DNA from 2 places in the Streptomyces griseobrunneus genome. Region 2 is predicted to be linked to the other one. Evidence: riboswitches for the same ligand, from Rfam matches in the RefSeq annotation. Region 2 holds a riboswitch; the other holds the start of a gene.
What was found. A riboswitch is a leader RNA that binds a small molecule or an ion and turns the genes downstream of it on or off. The one in region 2 is predicted to bind S-adenosylmethionine.
Positions count from the first base shown of each region.

Region 1: it holds a riboswitch for S-adenosylmethionine, as region 2 does, so the genes downstream of both, thrC (threonine synthase) here and ACK8N7_RS27755 (aminotransferase class V-fold PLP-dependent enzyme) in region 2, are expected to answer to the same signal.

Region 1 is NZ_CP177080.1:3,503,551-3,515,431, reverse strand. Features, by position in the region: gene ACK8N7_RS15905 (ABC transporter substrate-binding protein) at 1-1,221, shown strand, start outside; gene ACK8N7_RS15900 (DUF3263 domain-containing protein) at 1,245-1,544, shown strand; gene otsB (trehalose-phosphatase) at 1,627-2,484, shown strand; gene ACK8N7_RS15890 (alpha,alpha-trehalose-phosphate synthase (UDP-forming)) at 2,539-3,930, opposite strand; gene ACK8N7_RS15885 (glucosyl-3-phosphoglycerate synthase) at 4,033-4,983, opposite strand; SAM riboswitch class I at 5,148-5,275, shown strand; gene thrC (threonine synthase) at 5,294-6,586, shown strand; gene ACK8N7_RS15875 (MoaD/ThiS family protein) at 6,632-6,910, shown strand; gene ACK8N7_RS15870 (cold-shock protein) at 7,342-7,548, shown strand; gene groL (chaperonin GroEL) at 7,894-9,516, shown strand; gene ACK8N7_RS15860 (keywimysin-related RiPP) at 10,526-10,651, shown strand; gene ACK8N7_RS15855 (asparagine synthase-related protein) at 10,699-11,881, shown strand, end outside.
Region 2 is NZ_CP177080.1:6,098,579-6,110,459, reverse strand. Features, by position in the region: gene ACK8N7_RS27800 (glycosyltransferase family 4 protein) at 1-474, opposite strand, end outside; gene ACK8N7_RS27795 (glycosyltransferase 87 family protein) at 576-1,853, shown strand; gene ACK8N7_RS27790 (hypothetical protein) at 1,829-3,097, opposite strand; gene ACK8N7_RS27785 (C40 family peptidase) at 3,161-4,189, opposite strand; gene ACK8N7_RS27780 (C40 family peptidase) at 4,444-5,469, opposite strand; gene ACK8N7_RS27775 (NYN domain-containing protein) at 5,761-7,122, opposite strand; gene ACK8N7_RS27770 (hypothetical protein) at 7,162-7,404, opposite strand; gene ACK8N7_RS27765 (rhomboid family intramembrane serine protease) at 7,599-8,351, shown strand; gene ACK8N7_RS27760 (Lrp/AsnC family transcriptional regulator) at 8,348-8,629, shown strand; gene ACK8N7_RS27755 (aminotransferase class V-fold PLP-dependent enzyme) at 8,699-10,078, opposite strand; SAM riboswitch class IV at 10,284-10,401, opposite strand; gene trpD (anthranilate phosphoribosyltransferase) at 10,487-11,551, opposite strand; gene qcrB (cytochrome bc1 complex cytochrome b subunit) at 11,675-11,881, opposite strand, start outside.

The sequences.
Region 1 (11,881 bases), 2.6 Mb from region 2:
GGTATGACGGCAACGTTGTCGGGCTGCGGTGGTGACAGCGGCACGGGCGACGTCACCCTGAAACTGGTAGCCGCCGACTACGGCAACAGTGCGGCCAACAGCTCCGAGAAGTACTGGAGCGGTGTCGCGGCGGGCTTCGAGAAGGAGCACCCCGGCATCAAGATCGATGTCAGCGTCTACTCCTGGAAGGACGTCGACCGCAAGGTCGCCGAGATGGTTAAGGCGGGCAAGGCCCCCGACATCGCCCAGATCGGCGCCTACGCCGACTACGCCAAGGACGGCAAGCTCTACAGCGCCGACCAGATGCTCTCCATCCGCACCCAGGCGAACTTCCTGCCCACCCTCACGGACGCGGGCAAGGTCGACGGCACGCTGTACGGGCTCCCGTTCGTCGCCAGCACCCGGCTGCTCTTCTACAACGAGAAGCTCTTCGGCCAGGCGGGTCTCGACGCCCCCGAGACCTGGGACGACATCCAGAAGGACGCCACCGCGCTCAAGGCGAAGGGCGTCGAGTACCCCTTCGCCCTGCCGCTCGGCCAGGAGGAGTCCCAGGCCGAGACCCTGATGTGGCTGCTCAGCAACAGCGGTGGTTACGTCGACGACGTCGGCCTGTACGACATCGACTCGGCCCAGAACATCGCCACGTTCAGCTGGCTGCGGGACAACCTCGTCGGCAAGGGCCTCACCGGTCCCGTCGAGCCGGGCAAGCTGGACCGCGCCAAGGCGTTCGAGGCGTTCACCAACGGCGATGTCGGCATGCTCAACGGCCACCCCACGCTGATGGAGGAGGCCGAGGCCAAGGGCGTCAAGGTCGGCATGGTGCCGCTGCCCGGCGCCGAGGGGCCGACCAACGGGTCGATGGGCGTCGCCGACTGGATGATGGGCTTCAAGCAGAACGGCAACCGCAAGGCGATCGGAGAGTTCTTCGACTACGCCTACTCGGACGAGAACGTGCTCGCCTTCGCCGACGAGTACGACCTGCTCCCGGTGACCGGCAGCGCGTCCGCCGAGATGGAGACCGACGCCAAGCACGCGGAGCTCCGCGAGTTCCTGGCGGCGCTGCCCAACTCCCAGCTGCCCCCGTTCGGCAAGACGTCCTGGGCGACGGTGAGCGAGGCGATCAAGACGAACATCGGCGACGCGGTCGCGCCCGGCGGGAGCCCGGAGCGGGTGCTCGGGGCGATAGCGGCCGAGGCGACGAAGGCGGAGAGCGCGGAGTAGGCGGGCGCGGTTAGGTTGGTTCTATGACCGCCCCTGACGCCGAGCCCGCGCCCGCCGGGCCTGAGCCGTCCGAGCCTGCCGGGCCCGCGCCTGCCGCCCGTGAGCTGTCCGCGCGGGAGCGGGCCGTGCTCGCGCTGGAGCGGAGGTCCTGGGCGGGGCCCGGGGCGAAGGAGCGGGCGATCCGGGAGGAGCTCGGGATCTCCCCGGTCCGCTACTTCCAGCTCCTCAACGCGCTGATCGAGGACGAGCGGGCGCTGCGGGAGGATCCGGTCACGGTGAACCGTCTGCGCCGGCTGCGCGAGGCCAGGCGCGACCGCCGCTGACCGCCCACGTCGGGGGCCCTGCCACCGAACCCCCGGGTGGGCTCGCGCCCCGGGTTCGGCCGTACCCCGCTAGGCTCACCCCATGGGCAGCCACTCCGCACAGCCGCCGATCCCGACCCCGACCACCCCGGCCGGCCGCGAGGGCCTGGAGGCCATTCTCGCCCGGCCCGACCGCGCGGTCATCGCCCTCGACTTCGACGGCACGCTCGCCGACATCGTCCCCGACCCCGAGCGGGCCCGCGCCCACCCCGGCGCCGTGGAGGCGCTCGCCGCGCTCGCCCCGAAGGTCGCCTCCGTCGCCGTGATCACCGGCCGCCCCGCAGGCGTCGCCGTGCGCTACGGCGGCTTCGCGGGCGTCCCCGGCCTCGACCGCCTCGTGGTCCTCGGCCACTACGGCGCCGAGCGCTGGGACGCCGCCACCGGCACCGTGAACGCCCCCGCCCCGCACCCCGGCGTCGCCGCCGCACGCGCCGAACTCCCCGGCGTACTGCACGAGTTCGACTCCTGGCACGGCACCTGGGTCGAGGAGAAGGGGCAGGCCGTCGCCGTCCACACCCGCCGCGCCGAGGACCCGCAGGCCGCCTTCGAGACCCTGCGCGGCCCTCTCGGCGAGCTGGCCGCGCTGCACGGGCTGATCCTCGAACCGGGCCGGCAGGTGCTGGAGTTGCGCCCGCCGGGCATGGACAAGGGCGTCGCCCTGGCCACGTACGTCGCCGAGGTCGACGCCGAGTCCGTGCTGTACGCGGGCGACGACCTCGGGGACCTCGCCGCCTTCGCCGCGGTGGAGAAGCTGCGCGGCGAGGGCGCGGACGGCATCCCGGGGCTGCTGGTGTGCAGCGGCAGCGCCGAGGTGCCCGAACTGGCCGAGCGCGCTGACCTGTTGGTGCCGGGCCCGGCCGCCGTGGTCGATTTCCTGGCGGCCCTGGCCGAGCAGCTCTGAGCTTCCTGGCGGCCCTGGCCGATCAGCTCCGAGCCGTACCGGAAGAGAAGCCCCTCACTCCTGCCGCAGCGCCTCCAGCTGGTCCAGGAACCACTGCTGCGGCGGCAGCGCCGTCGCCGCCTCGGCCAGCCGCTTCGTGCGGCCCGTCCGCTCCTCGGCGCTCATCGACAGGGCCTCGTGCAGCGCCTGGGCCGTGCCCACCACGTCGTACGGGTTCACCACGATCGCGTCCTCGCCCAGCTCCTCGTACGCCCCCGCCTCCCGCGACAGCACCAGCGCGCAGCCGTGGTCGGAGACGACGGGGACCTCCTTGGCGACCAGGTTCATGCCGTCCCGGATCGGGTTGACCAGGGCCACATCCGCCAGCCGGTACGCGGCGAGCGAGCGGGCGAAGTCGTCCTTGACGTGGAGGACGACCGGCGTCCAGCTCTCCGTGCCGTACGCCCCGTTGATCTCCGTGGCCAGGGTCTGCACCGCCGCCGTGTAGTCCCGGTAGACCGCGAGGTCCTGGCGCGAGGGATAGGCGAAGGCCACATGGACCACGCGCTCGCGCCACTCCGGGTGGCTCTCCAGCAGCGCCCGGTACGCGTGCAGGCCGCGCACGATGTTCTTGGACAGCTCGGTGCGGTCCACCCGGACGATGGTCTTCCGGCCCTCGCCCACCTGCTCCCGCAGCGCCTCCATGCGCTCGTCGACGTCCGCCTCGTGCGAGCGCCGCCGCAGGAAGTCCGCGTCCGCCCCGAGCCCGTGCACCCCGATCCTGGTCCTCCCCGTCCCGCCGAGGATCTCCGTACAGCAGCTGATGAACGCGTCGGCCCACCGCCGGGTCAGGAACGCGGCCCGGTCCGCGCCGAGAATGCCGCGCAGCAGCTGCTCACCGATGTCGTCGGGGAGCAGCCGGAAGTAGTCCACCGGTGCCCAGGGGGTGTGCGAGAAGTGGCCGATCCGCAGGTCCGGGCGCAGCTCGCGGAGCATCCCGGGGACCAGCGCCAGGTGGTAGTCCTGCACGAGGACCGCCGCACCGGGGCCCGCCTCATCGGCGAGCGCCCGGGCGAAGGCCCGGTTGTACGTCTCGTAGGAGGCCCACTGGCGCCGGAACTCCGCGTCGAAGACCGGCTCGACGGGCGTCTGGTACAGCAGGTGGTGGACGAACCACAGCACCGAGTTCGCGATGCCGTTGTACGCGTCGGCGTGCACCTCGGCGTCGATGTCGAGCATTCGTACGCCCGGTTCACCGACCCCGCGCCGCACCGCCTCGCGGTCGCCGTCGCCGAGGGCCGCGCAGACCCACAGCTTGTCGTCGACGGCGCTCAGCCCGGAGACCAGACCGCCCCCGCCGCGCTTGGCGTCGAGCGTCCCGTCCTCACCGAGCGTGTACGTGATCGGGCCGCGGTTGGACGCGACGAGAACCTGGGCAGTGGAGGAGGGTGCGTGCTCGGAGACCATGTAGCGGAACCTAGCCCGTAAGGGAAGCCGCCAAACGCCTCAGAGCCTCATGCGGCCCACCGCACCCGCGTAAGCCTCAGGGCCGCCGGAGCACCGCGCGCCTCACGCCGCCCACCGCTCCGCGTACTCCGCGATCTCCCGCATCGGCGGCCGCTCCTCCGTGTCCACCGCGTGGGTGCGCGGCACGAACCCCTCCTCGCCCCGCTCGAACTGCGTCAGCGCGGGCCGCACCAGATGGCCCCGGGAGAGCCGCAGCTGCGCCGTGCGGTAGATCGCCGCCGCCATCCGGCCCAGCGCCTGCCCGTCCTGGTGGCGGTGGCGCCGCACCCCGACGTCCACCTGGCCCAGCGCGTCCAGACCCACGGTGTGCAGGGCGTCCACCAGGAGCCCCAGCTCCACTCCGTAACCGACCGGGAACGGCAGCCGCTCCAGCAGCGAGCGCCGCACCGCGTACTCGCCGCCCAGCGGCTGCACGAAGCCGGCCAGCTGCGGCCAGTGCAGATTGAGCAGGGGGCGTGCCACCAGTTCGGTGACGCGACCGCCCTGACCGGCGCTGTCACCGAAGGGACGGTCGTACATCGCCTTGACGAACTGCACGGTCGGGTCGGTGAGGAGCGGGCCGACCGTCCCCGAGACGAAGTCCGCGGAGAAGTCCTTGAGGTCGGCGTCGATGAAGCAGACGATCTCGCCGCTGGTCACCAGGAGCGACCGCCAGAGCACCTCGCCCTTGCCGGGCAGGGCCGGGATCCGGGGGAGGATCGCGTCCCGGTGGACCACCCGGGCGCCCGCGGCCCGCGCGACGGCGGCGGTGGCGTCGGTGGAACCGGAGTCGATCACGACCAGCTCGTCGACCAGCCGGACCTTCTCCATCAGCTCCCGCCGGATCGTCGCCACGATCGCGCCGACCGTGGCCTCCTCGTTCAGCGCGGGCAGCACCACGCTCACCGAGGTGCGGTGCGGTTCGGCGTCCCGGGCGTCGGTGAGCCGGTCCAGCGGGCGGTCGGCGGACGACCAGGAACGCCTGGTCAGCCAGCGTTCCACCTCTTCGAGCACGGTCTGAACTCCCTGCGTGTGAGCTGTGTGTGATCCATCTCGCCGGTCGGACGACTATCTCAACCGTCCGGTCCTTCGGTTACAGTCTTGAACAACGCGGATGACCGTCGCATGTCGGGGTCCGTCGGTACACAAACGCCTGGATCGAAGATTCAGTGCCACAGAGCTCATCCAGAGGGACTGAGGGAACGGCCCGTTGAAGTCCCGGCAACCCTCCTACCGACCGCGAGGTCACGGTGGGGAAGGTGCCAATTCCGTCTTGTGGCGAAATGCGTCGCAAGGAAGATGAGGAGAAAGGGCCTCCGCCATCATGGCTGTTCAGACCATTGCAGAGAACACGACTTCTTCTGTCGACCTCGGTCCCGCCGCGGCGCTTTCCTGCCGCGAGTGCGGCGAGCGTTTCGAGCTCGGCCCCCTTTTCGCCTGTGCGTCCTGTTTCGGGCCACTGGAAGTGGCGTACGACCTGCCCGCCGGCGACCCGGAAGAGCTGCGCAAGCGCATCGAGGCCGGCCCGAACAACATCTGGCGCTACGCCCCGCTGCTTCCGGTCCCCGCCGATGTCGCCGAGAAGCCCAATATCAACCCCGGCTTCACCAAGCTGGTCAAGGCCGACAACCTCGCCCGTGAGCTGGGCGTCACCGGCGGTCTGTACGTCAAGGACGACTCCGGCAACCCGACGCACTCCTTCAAGGACCGTGTCGTCGCGATCGCCGTCGAGGCCGCCCGCGCCTTCGGTTTCACCACCCTCTCCTGCTCCTCCACGGGCAACCTGGCCGGTGCCGTCGGCGCCGCCGCCGCCCGCGCCGGACTGCGCTCCTGCGTCTTCATCCCGCACGACCTGGAGCAGGGCAAGGTCGTCATGGCCGCGGTGTACGGCGGTGAGCTGGTCGGCATCGAGGGCAACTACGACGACGTCAACCGCTTCTGCTCCGAGCTCATCGGCGACCCGCTCGGCGAGGGCTGGGGCTTCGTCAACGTCAACCTGCGCCCGTACTACGGCGAGGGCTCCAAGACCCTGGCGTACGAGATCTGCGAGCAGCTCGGCTGGCGGCTGCCCGACCAGATCGTCATCCCGATCGCGTCCGGCTCCCAGCTGACGAAGATCGACAAGGGATTCCAGGAGCTCATCAAGCTGGGCCTCGTCGAGGACCGGCCGTACAAGATCTTCGGCGCCCAGGCCGAGGGCTGCTCCCCGGTCTCCGCCGCCTTCAAGGCCGGCCACGACGTGGTCCGCCCCCAGAAGCCGAACACCATCGCCAAGTCCCTGGCCATCGGCAACCCGGCGGACGGCCCGTACGTCCTCGACATCGCCCGCCGCACCGGCGGCGCGGTGGACGACGTGAACGACGAGCAGGTCGTCGACGCGATCAAGCTGCTGGCGCGCACCGAGGGCATCTTCGGCGAGACCGCGGGCGGGGTGACGCTCGGCGTGACGAAGAAGCTGATCGAGGCCGGTGTGATCGACCCGACGCTCACCACCGTCGTCCTGAACACCGGTGACGGGCTCAAGACGCTCGACGCGGTCTCCGCGACCTCGCAGGCGACGGCCACCATCAAGCCGAGCCTGGACGCGTTCCGCGCCGCGGGCCTCGCCTCCGCCTGACCCACCGGGTCCGAGTCCGCTTCCGAAGCAAGAAGGGCACCCACCATGAGCGTCAAGGTCCGTATCCCCACCATCCTCCGCACGTACACGGGCGGCCAGGCCGAGGTCCCGGCGGAGGGCACGAAGCTCTCCGAGGTCATCGAGTCCCTGGAGAAGGACCACCCGGGCATCGCGGCCCGCGTCCTGGACGACCAGGGCAAGCTGCGCCGCTTCGTCAACGTGTACGTCAACGACGACGACGTGCGCTTCGAGGGCGGCCTGGAGACGGTCACGCCCGACGGCGCCGGTATCTCGATCATCCCGGCCGTGGCCGGCGGTTGCTGAACTTCTCCGGGGGCCGCCGCGCCCTCTCCTGAACGCAGTTGCCCCCTCCGCCACACAGAGCGGAGGGGGCAATTCTGCATGGTTGAGCACGGTAGAGTTGGGGAAGCCCCCTTCGCTGCGTGTGCCGCCCGCATATGAGAATGCGCCCGGCCCCGATAAGAAGCAGCCAAAGTACGTGAACCCCTTGTGGCATAAGTGGCCTTTGCCTGGCCCGACTTGCCCGTAAATCTCAGCAATCCCACATATTCGGGCGTTCGCCTGTGCCCAGAATTCTCGTCCGATTGACCTGTTGCAGAGGGCAGTTGGGCGGATACATTCGGCCGCGGTCGACGCGCTGCGGCGCCGCACACCCTCTCCTGTCGGAGGGTGAGTTCCGACCCGGGCCCGCGAAGTGCGGTCCCGTGCAAGGGCCAGTTATAGGGGAGTTAGGCATGGCTCAGGGCACCGTCAAGTGGTTCAACGCGGAGAAGGGGTACGGCTTCATCGCGGTCGACGGTGGTGCGGATGTTTTCGTCCACTACAGCGCGATCCAGATGGACGGGTACCGCACCCTCGAAGAGGGTCAGCGAGTTGAATTCGAGATCTCGCAGGGCCAGAAGGGGCCCCAGGCCGACATGGTCAAGCTCGCCGTCGGCTGAGCTCGGCGCGGCCGTCCGACGTCACTACTCACGCACGTAGGGCCCGACCCCCGGATCAGGGGGTCGGGCCCTACGTGCGCCCCGGCGCGTGGCCCGGCGCGGTGTGACCGCGCTGTCCCCATCCGGGCCCCATCCGGGCCGCATCCGAGGGGGACGCTTGCACTCGCAGGGGTCGAGTGCTAATCATTGGCGTTAGCACTCTCCAGGTGAGAGTGACAGAAACTTGGACCGGGCCGGTGAGGCCCGCAGGCGCGGTGGGGCAAGGAACCACCACGCAGGCAGGCCGTCCGTCGCGGGCGCCTCTCGGTCCGGAGAATCCACCCCTGTCCGGGAGGACCACTTCACATGGCCAAGATCATCGCGTTCGACGAGGAGGCACGGCGCGGTCTCGAGCGCGGGATGAACCAGCTCGCCGACGCCGTCAAGGTCACCCTCGGCCCCAAGGGCCGTAACGTCGTCCTCGAGAAGAAGTGGGGCGCGCCCACGATCACCAACGATGGTGTTTCCATCGCCAAGGAGATCGAGCTCGAGGACCCGTACGAGAAGATCGGTGCGGAGCTGGTCAAGGAGGTCGCCAAGAAGACGGACGACGTCGCCGGCGACGGTACGACCACCGCCACCGTTCTGGCTCAGGCTCTCGTTCGCGAGGGTCTGCGCAACGTCGCCGCAGGCGCCAACCCGATGGCCCTCAAGCGGGGCATCGAGAAGGCCGTCGAGGCCGTCTCCGCCGCTCTGCTGGAGCAGGCCAAGGACGTGGAGACCAAGGAGCAGATCGCTTCGACGGCCTCCATCTCCGCCGCCGACACCGAGATCGGCGCCAAGATCGCCGAGGCGATGGACAAGGTCGGCAAGGAAGGCGTCATCACCGTCGAGGAGTCCCAGACCTTCGGTCTGGAGCTCGAGCTCACCGAGGGTATGCGCTTCGACAAGGGCTACATCTCGGCCTACTTCGCCACCGACATGGAGCGTATGGAGGCGTCGCTCGACGACCCGTACCTCCTGATCGTCAACTCGAAGATCGCCAGCGTCAAGGACCTGATCCCGCTGCTGGAGAAGGTCATGCAGTCGGGCAAGCCCCTGCTGATCATCGCCGAGGACGTCGAGGGCGAGGCGCTCTCCACCCTGGTCGTCAACAAGATCAAGGGCACGTTCAAGTCCGTCGCCGTCAAGGCTCCGGGCTTCGGCGACCGCCGCAAGGCCATGCTCGCGGACATCGCCATCCTCACCGGTGGCACCGTGATCTCCGAGGAGGTCGGTCTCAAGCTGGAGAACGCCGGCCTGGACCTGCTCGGCCGGGCCCGCAAGGTCGTCATCACCAAGGACGAGACCACGATCGTCGACGGCGCGGGTGACAGCGACCAGGTTCAGGGTCGCGTCAACCAGATCCGTGTCGAGATCGAGAACTCCGACTCGGACTACGACCGCGAGAAGCTCCAGGAGCGCCTCGCGAAGCTGGCCGGCGGCGTGGCCGTCATCAAGGCCGGCGCCGCCACCGAGGTGGAGCTCAAGGAGCGCAAGCACCGCATCGAGGACGCGGTGCGCAACGCCAAGGCCGCCGTCGAGGAGGGCATCGTCGCCGGTGGTGGCGTGGCTCTGCTCCAGGCCTCGGCAGTCTTCGACAAGCTCGACCTCACGGGTGACGAGGCGACCGGCGCCAACGCCGTGAAGCTTGCGCTGGAGGCCCCGCTCAAGCAGATCGCCGTCAACGGTGGTCTCGAGGGTGGCGTCGTCGTGGAGAAGGTCCGCAACCTGCCGATCGGTCACGGTCTCAACGCCGCGACCGGCGAGTACGTCGACATGATCGCCGAGGGCATCATCGACCCGGCGAAGGTCACGCGCTCCGCTCTGCAGAACGCCGCGTCCATCGCCGCGCTCTTCCTCACCACCGAGGCCGTCATCGCCGACAAGCCCGAGAAGGCCGGCGCGGCCGCTCAGGGCGGCATGCCGGGCGGTGACATGGACTTCTGATCCGCCGCGGGGACCCCGGTCTCCGGCTGATCGAAGTTCTGCGTACGTCCCACAGGGGCGGTACCTCCTTCACGGGGGGTGCCGCCCCTGTGGCGTGCGTGCGACACCTCTGTGACGTGCGTGGCATCCCAGGGCCCGGCGCCCCCGGGACAATGCGGGCACGGTTGTCACGCGCGCGGGGGACGCGGGCGGCATGCGAACGGGGGCGGACGGCCATGACGGCTGCGCGGATGGACTGCCGTGACACGCGCGCCGAGAAGGGGCAGACCGTCTGGCACTGCTTCGGCGAGAGCCCCGCCCAGCAGCGCGCCAACGAGAAGGAGCGCGAGCTGATCGCGCGGGAAGCGCTCCGCGCCCATGTGGACGGTGTGCCCGCGCCGGCGGAGATCGGGCGTACGCGGATCCTCTTCGCGGACCACGACGGCAGGAACGACGCCGGGACGATCACCGCGACCCAGGTCTTCGACGGCGGACGGTGGTTCGCGCACTCGTCGACGGTGGTCGGCTTGGCCGAATGTTTACTTGCAGCACTCTTCCGCTCTTCCCTCTGCGGGCTCTTCGGCAGGGCGAACTCTCGCGCGTATGCCGATGCCGATGCCGGTGGCGCTGTGGCCATTCGTGGACAGCGGCGGCGGCCCGGGGAGTGCGGCCGACCGGTTCTCCCGTTCCGCAGAAGGACGTTCGATCTACGGGCAGCTCACCGCCGGGTCCGGCCGCCACGTACAGCCATTGGTCCATTCCACTGCCCTGCCTGGCCTCGCCGGTGTGCGACTGCACATGCCGACAGGGTCGGCGGACCGCCGTACGGCCGGGCGGCCCGGTGCCCGTCCTCCCCGCTCGCGCTATCCAGCCAACTTTGCGCGGTAAGTCGGAATCATGCGTACCGGTTCAGCAGCGGGACATGATGCCCCTGGTGTTCACCTGGTGAACACCAGTCGCAGGAATAACTCCTGTTATGCACGCACCAGTTGGTCATAACGGTCGTCAACCGCACAGAAGGGAAGGTGTCATGAAGCTGCAGAAGAAGGCCTACGTGAAGCCGTCGCTGTTCAAGCAGGGCGACTTCTCGAAGAAGACCGCCGGTTACTTCGTCGGCTCGTACAAGGAGTACTGGGTTCGGCGCATCGTCTACTAGGCCGTCCCGTTCCTCGCCAGCCGCTTGAGAACTTCCGAAAGGTGAAGATGCCCGGCCTCCTGCGTGACTACTTCGTCGTCCTGCCGGACAGCGTGGCGGGCCACGCGGTGGCCGGGCACCTTCCCGCACCGGCCGCGACCGTCACCCATCCCTCGGGCCGCCCCTGGGTCGTCGCCCGCCCGCTGTTCCGCAAGGTCAGCCACCTCCGCCGGGGCGACGACGCCCTCGTGCTCATCGGCCCGGACCGCGTCCCCGAGGACATGCTCTCCGGCCTCCTGGAGGGCGCCCGCGACCGGTCCGCCCTGGAGCGCCGCCTGACCCGGCTGCCCGGCCTGTACCACGTGGTCGCCCGCCTCTCCGGCGAGACCTGGATCCGTGGCACCGCCTCCGGCCTCCGCCGGATCCACCACGCCCGGCACGCGGAGGCCGGCACCATCGCCTCCGACCGCCCCGCCGTCCTCGCCCGCCTGACCGGCGCACCCCTGGACGACGGCGCGCTCGCCCTGCGCATGCTCGACTTCCTGCCGCACCCCCTGAGCCGGCGCGCCCTGTGGCGCGGCGTGCACGAGACCGGGGCCGGGTACGGACTGGCCCTGCCCGCCGCAGCACCGGGCACGGCCACCGCTCCCGGCCCTCGTGAGTACCGCTGGTGGGAGCCCCCGTCGGCGGAACTCTCCCTGGCGGAGGGCGCCCGAAGAGTCGGGGACGCCGTCGCCGCCTCCGTACGGGCCCATGTCGGCGGCCTGGACCGGATCAGCTGCGAGCTCTCCGGCGGCATGGACTCCACGTCCCTCACCTTCGCCGCCCGCGCGACCGGCCCGGAGACCCTGTCCCTGCTGACCGTGGCCGCCCGGGACCGCTACAGCGAGGACGAGACGTGGGCCCGCAGGGCGGTGGAGGCGGCGCACCGGAGCGCCCCGGGCGCCGACCCAGCCCTGGACCACCACGTCATCCCCGCCGACCGAGCCCCCTACTTCTACGCCGACCTGGCCTCCACCGCCGCCGAGCTCAACGACGAACCGCTCCCCGTCGCCCCCGGCCGGGCCCGCGCGCACCTCCTCCTGAGCGCCGCCCACGCCACCGGCTCCCGCTACCACCTCACCGGATACGGCGGCGACGAACTCTTCCTCGGCCTGCCCCACGCCTACCAGGACCTCTTCCACGGCAACCCCTTCACCGCCTGGAACCACCTCAGCGGCCTGCGCCACCAGCTCGGCTGGCCGCTCCTGC
Region 2 (11,881 bases):
GGCGATCCGGGAGCGGGTGTACTCCCCCAGATAGGTGATCGTGTCAGTGCCCTCGCCGATCCTCCGCAGCAGCTGCCGGGAGGCGGGCAGCTGGGCCCAGCCGGCCTCGTGGCCGTGGGTGGTGGCCACCAGCCGCTTCGCGCCCGCGCGGCGCAGCGCGGGGGCCATCAGGCCGAGCGGGGCGGCGGCGCCGAACCAGACGGAGGTGCAGCCGTGTTCGCGGAGCAGGGCGGTGGCCCGGCGGGTGACGCGCGGGGTCGGCAGCAGCATCGTCGTCCGGTCGCGGACCACGGTGAACGGCTGCTCGGCGTCGAAGGCGGCGGTGGCCGCCGTGCCCTCCTCGCCGCGCTTCCAGGTGGAGGCGTAGACGACGACCCGGTCGGGGTCCAGGCGCAGCGCCATGTTGTGCAGGAACGCCTGGATGCCACCGGGGCGGGGCGGGAAGTCGTTGGTCACGATCAAGGTCTTGTCCATCGCGGCTGACAGTACCGAACGGCCGCGCTTCACCGCTGACGCCCTCCCTCCCCGGCATCATGGGCCGCCGGACCCAGGTCGGAACGGTGAGGGCGGCGGCGATGACGGGACGGGCACCCACCGGCGTACGGCTGCTGCCGTACGGGCTGCTGCCGTGCGCGGCCTGGGCGCTGACCCGGGCGGCGCTGCTGCTCTGCGTGTTCGGCGTTTCCGGTGTGCTGTCCGTGCCCGGCCCGGATGTCACGGTGGACGTGTCGGTGATCTACCGGGGCTGGTACGAGGTGCTGCTCTCCGGCACGTACCCGCTGCACGACGTCACCTGGCAGTACCCGCCCGGCGCCGCCCTCGCGGTCCTCTCCCCCGCCCTGCTGCCCTTCTGGGAGTACGCGAGCGCCTTCTACGCCCTCGTGCTGCTCTGCGACGCGCTGGTGCTGGGGCTGCTCCTGTACGCGGGGCGGCGGCCGGGGATAAGGGCGGCGGGCGCGTGGGTGTGGATCGCGGGGGTGCCACTGCTGGGGCCGACCGTGTACGCCCGCTACGACCTGATGGTGACGGCGGTCGCGGTGGCGGCGCTGCTGGCGGGGGTGCGCCATCCCCGGGTGCTGGGGGTGCTGGCCGCGTTCGGGGCGCTGCTGAAGGTGTGGCCGGCGCTGGTGCTGGTGGGGATCCGGCGGGGGCGGCCGACCCGCGCGGCCTGGTCGGCGGCGGCGCTGACGGCGGCCGGGCTCGGTGTGGGCTTCGCGCTGTGGATGCCGGGAGCGTTCGCGTTCCTGGCCTTCCAGCGGGACCGGGGCACCGAGATCGAGTCGCTGGGCGCGCTGGTCTTCCATGTGGCGCGGCAGTTCGGGTGGGAGGGGCGGGTGGAGCTGCACTACGGCTCCATGGAGTTCCTCGGCCCGCACGTGGAGCTGGCCTCGACGCTGGCCCTGGGGCTCGCCGCGCTGGCCCTGGGCTGGCTGCTGGTGTGGCGGCTGCGGGCCCGTGCGTTCGCCGCCCACACCCCGGCGCAGGCCGCGTTCACGGCGGTGCTGCTGTTCACCACGACGAGCCGGGTGATCAGCCCGCAGTACGTGGTGTGGCTGGTCGGGCTCGCGGCGGTCTGCCTGGCGTTCCGGGGCGGTGGGATGGTCCGGCCCGCCGTGCTGGTGCTGGTCGCGGCGGGGGTGACGGTGCTGGAGTTCCCGGTGTACTTCGCCGAGGTGGTGGCGAGCGACGCGTGGGGCGTGACTCTCCTGTTCGTACGGAACGGGCTGCTGGTGGCGGCCTCCCTGCTCGCCGCGCGGGAGCTGTGGCGGGAGACGGTGCCGGGGGCGCGGTCCGGGCCGGGCGCCGGAGCGCGTCCGGCGCGCGGGGATCAGCCGAGCCGGGCGCTCAGGTAGTCGCGCCAGTCAACGGTGAACTCCTCGGGCGTCGTGGCGAGCACCGATCCCATCGCCTGCTCCACCGCCCCGTCCCGCCCCGGATGGGCCCCGACGGCCGCGTAGAAGGCGGTCAGCTTCTCCTTGCCCCACCGCTCCGCGATGAGCTCGCAGGCCATCCAGGCGCTCTCGTAGGCCCGGGCGAGCTCGGCGGGGTCGCCGTCGAAGCCGAAGTCCTTGTCGACGGGGAGTCCGGCGGGTACGTCACCGGCCCGGACCGCGCGCGTCAGCTCCGGGGCGATGAGGTCGGGGGTGCGGTCCTCCCCCCGGTAGGCGGCCCAGTCGGCGAACCCCTCGGAGAGCCAGACCGGGGTGGCCGTGGAGGTGCTGGTCCGGGTGGCGACATGGGTCGTCTCATGGGTCAGGACGACCCGCTGGCCGAAGCTGCCGAGCGAGGCGTACGCCTGCGGGTTGACGATCACCCGGTCCGCGAGGGCCGGGCGCTTCCCGGTGGCGCCGGCCTCGCCGGTGGTGACGGCGGCGATCCCCCGGTAGCTGGTCCCCGGGGAGCCCAGGAGTCCCGCCATGGACTGCACGGAGTCCGGGACGAGCACGACCACCCGGCGGGCCCAGGTCCGGGGCCAGGCGTCCGACACGGCGGGTACGGCGAGGTCCACGGTGTCCGCGACCTGGCGCAGCTCCTCCTCGGGCCGTCCGACGCCCAGGACCAGGCTGTGGGCGCCCCGGACGACCTCCACCTCCCCCTGGTGCCAGAGCTGGTCGGAGGCGCCCTCGGCGGGCCGGTCGGCGCTGACGTACCACCGCTCGCCGTCCCGCATCAGCTCCAGGGTGCGGCGGGTGGCGATGGGCGCGGTGTCGTACCCGTCGATCCGGTAGCGCAGCTCCACCTCGGTGGTGGCCCACTCGCCGTCCTGCTCGGTGATGCCCTTGACCTCGTACGTCCAGGACTTCAGGGGTACGTCGGCGAGGTTGGCGAGCTCGGTGCGCTGGACGGCCCGCAGCTTCACGGCGTCGGGGGCGATGGTGTCGAGGTAGCCCGCCGGGTCCCGGGCGAGGACGGCGGCGGCGCGGCGCTCCAGGGTGGCGTCGATCTCCCGGACGGTGAGGGAGGTGGCGGCGTCCCGATGGTCCGCCGGGGCCACACAGGCGGAGGCGGTCAGCAGGGCGGCGAGCACCGGGCCCGCCGCACGCCGACGCCGATGGGGGCGTCTCCCCCGCGCACCACGTCGTCCTCGTTCGGCCACCCTGCCGATCGTACGGTCAGATCCGGGCGGGCGGTCTGCACGGCGGCCGGATCCGGGCGGTGGTCAGATCCGGGTGACCGAGGAGACGGGCATCATCCCGACGGGGTCGTAGCGGATCGGGGCGCCCGGATAGGGGGCGTGGATGACCTGGCCGTTGCCCACGTACATGCCGATGTGGCTGGCGTCGGCGCGGTAGGCGACCAGGTCGCCGGGCTGGGCCTGGGAGAGCGGGATCATGCGGCCCGCGTGCCGCTGGGCCTGCGAGGTGCGGGGCAGGCTCACCCCGGCCTGGGCGTAGGCCCACTGCATGAGCCCGGAACAGTCGAAGCCGGAGGGCCCGTTGGCGCCCCAGACATACGGTTTGCCGAGCGCCTGGCGGACGGCGGCCACGGCGGACATCGCCCGGGCCGATCCCGGGGCGACGCCGGAGAGGTCGGGGGCGCCGTCGCGGCCGGAGCGCGAGGCCCGGTCGAAGGAGGCGCGGTCCTCGGCGGGCAGCGAGTTCAGCAGCTGCCGGGCCTGGCGGAGCTTGGCCTCGACGGCGCGTTTGTGACGGGTCACTGCGGCCCGGTTGAGCTCCAGCTCGGTGAGGGCGCGGGTGGCCTCGGAGCGGGTCTGGGCGACCTTGCGCTGGGTGTGCCGGAGCTTGTCCAGGGTCAGCGCCTGGCGTGCGCCGGCCCGGTCGAGGGCGGCGGCCCGCTCCAGGTAGGTGTCCGGGTCGGAGGAGAGCAGCAGTGCGAGCGCCGGGTCGATGGAGCCGGTGCGGTACTGGGCGCCGGCCATCGCGCCGAGGGAGTTGCGCATCCGGTTGATGGAGTCCTGGCCGCGGGCCGCCGCGTCCTGGGCGCGGTCCGCCTCGCCGCGCAGCCGCTCCACCCGCTCCCCGGCCTCGTTGAAGAGTTCGGTGGCCTGCTCGGCCTCGCCGTAGAGCCGGTCGACGGCGGCCTTGGCGCTCTCGCGGGTGTCCTTCGGGTCGGCGCTCGCCGGGGCCCCGGTCAGCGTCGCGGCCGCGGTGGCGGCTGCCGCCGAGATGACCGTGACGCGGACGCTCCGATTGAGGCCGGACTGTGTGGGACGGCGATGGGACACCACAGGAAGCCGCACTCCCTTCCGCTGACGCAGTAACGCGCGACCCCTGCCGCCCGGGACGGGCGGACCGATGAGCGGGAGCCGCACAGCAGCCAGACAGTAATCGGACGACTACCGGGCGGCCAAAGACCTCGCCGGTGGCGGAAGAGGCGTCGAACAGCCCTGCCCCGCCGGTGACCTCGGTCTCCGGCGGGGCAGGGCGTCAGCGTGGGGTGAGGCTATTCCCTCGTTCGGGCGTCGTCTCGGCGGGCGTGGCGTCAGATGCGGACGCCGAACTGGAAGGTGCCCATGTAGTCCATCGACTCGTAACGGACGACGGTGCCCGGCTTCGGGGCGTGCAGGATCTGGTTGTTGCCGGCGTAGAAGCCGACGTGCGACAGGCCGTTGAAGAAGACCAGGTCGCCCGGCTTGAGCTGGCTGCGGCCGATCTTCACGCCGTCGTTCTGCTGGGTGTACGTGGTCCGGCTGATGTTGACGCCGGCCTGGGCGAAGGCCCACTGGGTCAGCCCGGAGCAGTCGTAGGAGTTGGGGCCCGAGCCGCCGGAGACGTACGGCTTGCCGAGCTGGGTGGCGGCGGCGCTGAGGGCGGCGGCACCGCGATTGGACGCGGGGGCCTCGTTGCCGAGCTCGACCCGCTCGTTGGAGGCGCGGCTGGCGCGGTTCTCCTCCTGCTGGATCTTCGCCCGCTCGGCCTGCGTCAGGCTGTTGAGCAGCCGCTGCGCGTCGGCCAGCTTGCCCTGGTACTTCTTCTTGTTCTCGCCGAGCGCCTTGCGGACGTCGGCGAGGTCGCCGAGCTTGTCCTGGGCCTCCTGGCGCTGCTGGGCCAGGGTGCGCTGCTTGGACTGGATCTTCTGCAGCGACTCCGTCTGCTTGACCGTCAGCTGGTCGAGCGCGGAGGCCTGGTCGAGGAAGCTGTCCGGGTCCGAGGCGAGGAAGAGGGCGACCGAGGGGTCGATACCGCCGGAGCGGTACTGCGCGGTGGCGATCGAACCCAGCTCGCCGCGGAGGCTGTTGAGCTCGTCCTGGCCGCGGGCGACCTTGTCCTGCAGCGCGTCGACCTGCTTCTTGAGCTTGTCCTGCTGCTCCTTGGCCCCGTTGTACTTCTCGGTGGCCGCCTCGGCCTCGTGGTAGAGCTTGTCGACCTTCGCCTTGACTTCGCTCTTGCTCGGCTTGGGGTCGGCGTGGGCGGCCTGGGAGGACAGGGCCACGGCCGCGGCGGCGGTCGCGGTGAGCACGGTCACGCGGGTGCGGCTCGCCTGCTTGGGACGACGGTGGGACGCCACGAAGGCGAGCTCCTTCTTCCTCGAGCCGCCTACCGGGCTGTGGGGGACGAGATCCCCGGCTCCGTACACATCACGGACTAGGCGGTTCCTTCGCTGCCACCCCGGATGGGTGATCTACCGTGCGAAGGTTCGAGCCCTGACCCTAGTGACCATCTTGTGATCAGTTCAAATCCTCACAGGATTTTTCTTGTCACAGCAGGCACTTCTTTACTCTCACCGCACCACGTGTAGCGATGACTTGACGGTACGTTCCCAAAAATCCGGCATGCCACACATGTCGCACATCTGTTTCTAGACGCGCGAAAGGCGCTTCAGGAGCAAGACGGACGCGACGGGCCGGGCGCCGGCCTTGGCCACCCCGTCCGCCACCTCTCGGTCGGTGGAGACGACCACCACGGGCCGTCCCGGCGGTTCCGCGCGGGCCAGTTGACGGATCAGCTCGTCCGCGGTGACCCCCGCCTTGCTGAACAGCACCCGCACCCCGCGCGGCGGGGCGAGCAGCACCGGAGCGGCCAGTTCGGCGCCGTCGAAGACACAGGTCATCTCGGCGCCGGTCTGCGCGGCGAGCACCGAGAGACCGCCCAGCAGCCGCAGCCGCTGCTTCTCCAGCGGCATCTGGGGATAGCCGGTCTTGGTGACGTTGTAGCCGTCCACGATGAGATGCGCCTGCGGGAGCGCCAGCAGCTGGTCGAGCAGCGCCGGATCGGTGTCCGAAAGCGCCCTGGCGGCAATGTCCTTGGGCGACATCCGGCCCGGCTCCACCGCGTCCACACTGTCGGCCGGGCGGGCCGTCACCGGGGGCAGGGCCAGCTCGCGGCGGAGCCCCGAGGCCGCGTCCAGGACCGTGTCGAGCAGCAGCCGCAGCCGCATGTCCTCCATCGAGCGCCCCTCGCGGGAGGCCCTGCGGCCCGCCTCCAGGGCCGCCTCGGCCTCACCGAGCCTGCTCTTGAGCCGGCGTGACTCGCTCTCGGCTGCGGAGAGCTGGGCGGACGCCTCGGCCCGCTGGGCGTCGGCCTCGGCGGTGCTGCGGCGCAGGGCGGCCTCCCCCCGCTTCACCTCGCTCAGCGCGGAGCGCAGTTTGCGGTGGAGCGACTCGGACTCCTTGCGGGCCGCGTCCAGCTCGGTGCGCAGCCGCTCGGTCTCGCTGCGGGTGTGGGCGCGCGCCCGTTCCAGCTCCTCGCGCAGCTGCACCAGTTCGCGCCGGCTCTCCTCGTCCACCCGCTCCGCGTCGGCGCGCTGGACCTCCTCGCCGGCCGCCTCGACCAGCTTGACCCAGCCCGTCGGGCGCAGCACATAGGCGGCGGCGGCCACATCGACGGGGTCGGCGGCCGCGGGCGGCGAACCCGCCTCCAGCGCACCGGCCAGCTCCGGCTGGGTCTGGCTCAGCCGCTCACCGATGCGCTGCCGGAAGAGGGGGTCGCTCTCCAGGGCGGCGGCCATCGCGTTCCCGGCGAACTTGGCCCGCCGGGTCGGAGTGAACCGGGCATACTGCCGCAACTGGGCGGGGAGTTCGGCGACGGTGAGGCCGCCGAAGGCGTCCGAGACCAGGGCGACGACCCGCCGTCGTACACCTTCGGGCAGCGGGCGGTCGAGCGCCTCTGCACCGCCGTCGGCCGCATCGGCCGGTTCGGCGCCGCTGGTCGGCTGATCCACCGTCCGTCACCCCATAGATATGTCTGTCGGTGCGCTCCCTCAGGAGGCGGCACCCGGCCTGTCCACCAGTTCGATCTGGTCCACCGCGTTGCACCAACGGCAGCGGACCGACTCGATGGTCTCACTGACCACCTCCCGCTCCTCGACACTGGACTCACCGGCCAGGTCGAGATGGACGTACTCCACGACCTTGGAGGAGCGCGTCACGTCGAAGCGCGTGAGATTGCCGCACAGGGTGCAGCGCCAGCGGGTCCCGTCGGTCGGCAGGGGAACCGTCGTCATCGTTGCGTCCTCTTTCGTCGTCTGGCGGAGAGCGCGCCGGGCGCGCCGCCGCGTCTCTTCCTGTCGTACGTCAAGGATCTCGCGGTGCGCCGTCGAACTGCGGAATTCCTGGCGTAACCCTACGGCCTCGCGTATAGGCATCGGCACGGCGAGGCGCTCCGTCACGTTCTCCCCCGGTACGTCATGCTCTGTACATGATCGACGGGCGGCAGTTCGACTGGCGGGCCACGGCCGGGAAGGTCCGGGACAGCGCGGCGGGCGGGGCCCCGGTGACGTACGGGCTGATCGCCCTGTGCTGCGCGGTCTTCCTGATCAGCCCGCTCTCCGGGTTCGGCGGCGCCTCCTACGGGAGCCAGGACGCGCTGCTCGCCGCGCAGGCCGGGTACTTCGAGCGGTGGGGGGTGATCCCGGCCGAGCTGTGGGAGGGCTCGGCGCGCGCCCTGCTCATGCCGTTCACCGCGCTGTTCGTGCACGGCAGCTGGCTCCACCTGCTGGGGAACCTGCTCTTCCTGTACGTGTTCGGGGCGATGGCCGAGGAGCGCATGGGCCGGGTGCAGTTCGCCCTCTTCTACGTGGGGTGCGGCTACCTGGCCCTGGTCTGCTACGCGGCGGTGCACGCGGACTCCGGCCAGACGCTGGTCGGCGCGTCGGGCGCGATCTCGGCGGTGCTCGGCGGGTTCCTGTACCTGTTCCCCAAGGCCCGGGTGACCAGCCTGTTCCCGTTCCTCTTCTTCCTGCCGCTGCGCTTCCCCGCCTGGATCGTGCTGGTCTTCTGGTTCGGGCTCCAGTGGGCGGCGGCCCAGGCCGCGGACGCCGGGCCGGGGGTGGCGTATCTGGCGCATGTGGCGGGGTTCGCCGCCGGGTTCCTCTACGCCTGGGGGCGGTATGGGCGGAGGGCTAGAGTGAAGGTTCCAGCCACGGCGACCGAGGGAGACAGACAGCCGTGATCACCGCGATCGTGCTCATCAAGACCAGCGTGGACCGGATTCCGGAGATCGCCGAGGCCATCGCCGCGCTGGACAGTGTCAGCGAGGTCTTCTCCGTCACCGGCACCTACGACCTGATCGCCATGGTCCGGGTCGCCCGCCACGACGACCTCGCCGATGTCATCCCCGGCCGGATCAGCAAGATCCCGGGCGTCGAGGGCACCGACACGCATGTGGCGTTCCGTACGTACTCCCAGCACGACCTGGAAGCGGCGTTCGCCATCGGCCTGGACGCGTAGGGCCACACCTTTCGGCCGGGGAGGGGCAGTGCGCCCGTCCCCGGCCGAGGTGTTTCCGTACGTCCGTCCTCAGACCTGGGCGGCGGTGCCCCGGTCCGGGACGCAACGGCCGTCCTCGGTGCGGTACTTCCACTGGGCGCCCTCGCTGACCAGCTCGGAGACCGCGCGCAGGAACCGCTCGATGTGCTCGTCCGGGGTACCGGCGCCGAAGCTGACCCGGATCGCGTTGAGGGACCGCTCGCCCGGCTCGGCCTCGGGGGCGCCGCACTCGCCCGGATCCTGCGGGTCGCTGCCGAGAAGGGTGCGCACCAGCGGGTGGGCGCAGAAGAGGCCGTCGCGGACGCCGATGCCGTACTCCGCGGAGAGGGCGGCGGCGAAGTGCGAGCTGTTCCAGCCGCGCACCACGAAGGAGATGACGCCGACCCGGGGGGCGTCGTCGCCGAAGAGCGAGAGCACCTGGACCTCGGGGACCGCGGCGAGCCCCTCGCGGACCCGGCTCACCAGCTCCTGCTCCCGGGCGACCAGGTTGTCGAAGCCCGCCTCGGTCAGGGCCTTGCAGGCGGAGGCGATGGAGTAGACGCCGATCACGTTGGGCGAGCCGGCCTCGTGGCGGGCGGCCGTGGTGTGCCAGTCGACGTCCACGCCGCCGTCGGCGCGCCGGGCGACCTTGCGGGAGGCGCCGCCGCCGGCGAGGTACGGCTCGGCCGCCAGGAGCCAGTCGGAGCGGCCGGCCAGGACGCCGGATCCGAAGGGCGCGTACAGCTTGTGGCCGGAGAACGCGACCCAGTCGACGTCCAGTTCGGCGATGGAGACGGGGTGGTGCGGGGCGAGCTGGGCGGCGTCCAGGACGATCCGGGCACCGTGCGCGTGGGCGGCGGCGGCCAGTTCCTTCACCGGCCACAGCTCGCCGGTCACGTTGGAGGCGCCGGTGACGCAGACCAGGGCGGGGCCGTAGGGGTCGCGGTCGGCGAGAGCGCGCTCCAGGGTCTCGACGGCCTGGGCCGGGGTGCGGGGTGCGTTGAGGTAGGTGACCTGGGCATCGCGCCAGGGCAGCAGAGAGGCGTGGTGCTCGGTCTCGAAGACGAAGACCTGGCAGCCGGCCGGGATCGCGGCGGCCAGCAGGTTGAGGGAGTCGGTCGTCGAGCGGGTGAAGACCACCTGGTCGTCCGCGCGGCAGCCGAGGAACTCCGCGACGGTGCGGCGGCTGTTTTCGAAGAGGTCGGTGGAGAGCTGCGAGAGGTATCCGGCGCCGCGGTGGACGCTGCCGTAGTACGGGGCGTACGCGGCGACGTCGTCCCAGACCCGCTGGAGGGCCGGGGCGCTGGCGGCGTAGTCGAGCGCGGCGTAGGTGACTTCACCGCCGGTGACGAGCGGAACGGTGACATCCTGGCCCAGAACGGGCAGCGGGGCACAAACCGACGGGTCGATGGCAGCGGTGGAGACAGGCATGGCGAACTCCCGTAAAAGGCAGGCGAAATCCGTGCGCCGGCGGGTACGCGGCAGCGCAGGAGAAGGAAGGAAAAGGGTGCGCTGAAGGAGGGCGTTCAGCCAAGGGCACGAAAAGCCCTGGGACGAGCCCTAACGCATTCGCTTGCTCACAAGAGGCTCCCTAGGGACCAGGACCCCGGGGGCTGGCGTCCACTGGACGCCGAGGGGCCCGCGCTTGCCGCAGACCTCGCTGCCTACGGCCTGGTCTTCACCCGGGGCACCCCGCCACGGACGGAGGGTTGCCGGACAGCGGGCCGGGGCCGTAGTCGCTGTCACTCATGACCTGCGCAGCATCTTGCCATATGTATGCAGACGCGCAAGGGCGCAGTCCGGCATCCGGACTGCGCCCTGCGTCACACTCTGCGTCCCTCAGGCGTTACTGGCCGCCACCCACCGGTCCAGGGCCCGTTTGGCCGCCCCGGAGTCGACGGCCTCGGCCGCGACGAGGATCTTCGCCGCGATCTGCTCGGTCAGCGTGCCCGGTCCCGGGTCGAGCGCGACCAGCGCCGCCGCCGAGTTGAGCAGCACAGCCTCGCGTACCGCGCCGCCCTCGCCGTCCAGCAGGCGGCGGGCCACATCGGCGTTGTACGAGGCGTCGGCGCCGCGCAGCGCCTCGACGGGGACCAGCGGGAGGCCGACGTCGCGCGGGTCGAAGGGCTCCTCGCGCACCGTGCCGTCACGGACCACCCAGACCCGCGAGGTGGCGGTGGTGGTCAGCTCGTCGAGCCCGTCGTCCCCGCGGAAGACCAGCGCCGAGTTGCCGCGTTCCGCGAGGACGCCCGCCACGATGGGCGCCATCCGGGCGTCGGCCACCCCGATTGCCTGGGAGCGCACCTGGGCCGGGTTGGTGAGGGGGCCCAGGATGTTGAACGTGGTCTGCGCCCCGAGCTCCCTGCGGGCCTTGGCGGCGTACCGCAGGGCGGGGTGGAACTTCACGGCGAAGCAGAAGGTGATGCCCGCCGCCTCGGCGACCTCGACCACCCGTTGCGGGGTCAGTTCCAGGTTGACGCCGAGCTTCTCCAGTACGTCGGACGAGCCGCTCGCCGAGGAGGCGGCCCGGTTGCCGTGCTTGACGACCTTGGCGCCGGTCCCGGCGATGACGATCGCGGACATGGTCGAGATGTTGACCGTCTTGGCGAGGTCGCCGCCGGTGCCGACGATGTCGACGGTGCGGCCCGGCACATGGATGGTGTTGGCGTGCGCGTACATCGCGCGCACCAGACCGGTGACCTCCTCGACGGTCTCGCCCTTGGCCCGCAGCGCCACCGCGAAGCCGGCGATCTGCGCGTCGGTCGCCTCGCCGCTCATGATGCGGTCCATCGCCCAGGCGGTCTCGTCGGAGGAGAGGTTCTCGCCGCGCAGCAGGGGGTTCAGCAGGCCGGGCCAGGAACGGTCCGCCACGCTGTCGCCGCCGCTCGGGGTCACAACGTTCATGGTCCGCTCCAGGGGGTCCACAGCCGGTAAAGAGTCGGCTCCACCCTATCCAGCCGCCGGGACCGCGAAGAGCCCCGTCCATCGAATGGACGGGGCTCCCGCTGTGGCGAACAGTTCGGACGATCAGTGGTGGCCGTGGCCCTCGCTGATCTCCTTGTACTCCTCCGCGGTGGGCTTGGCGATCTGGTTGTCCTCGCCGAAGTAGCCCTTGCTGAGCTTGGCCCGGACCTTCTGGACCGGGGAGATCTTGCGCTTGACGCCGTTCTCGTCGACCTCTGGGCCGAGCTCGACCGGCTTGTACTGCTCGTGCGCGGTGAGCGTGTGCAGCTG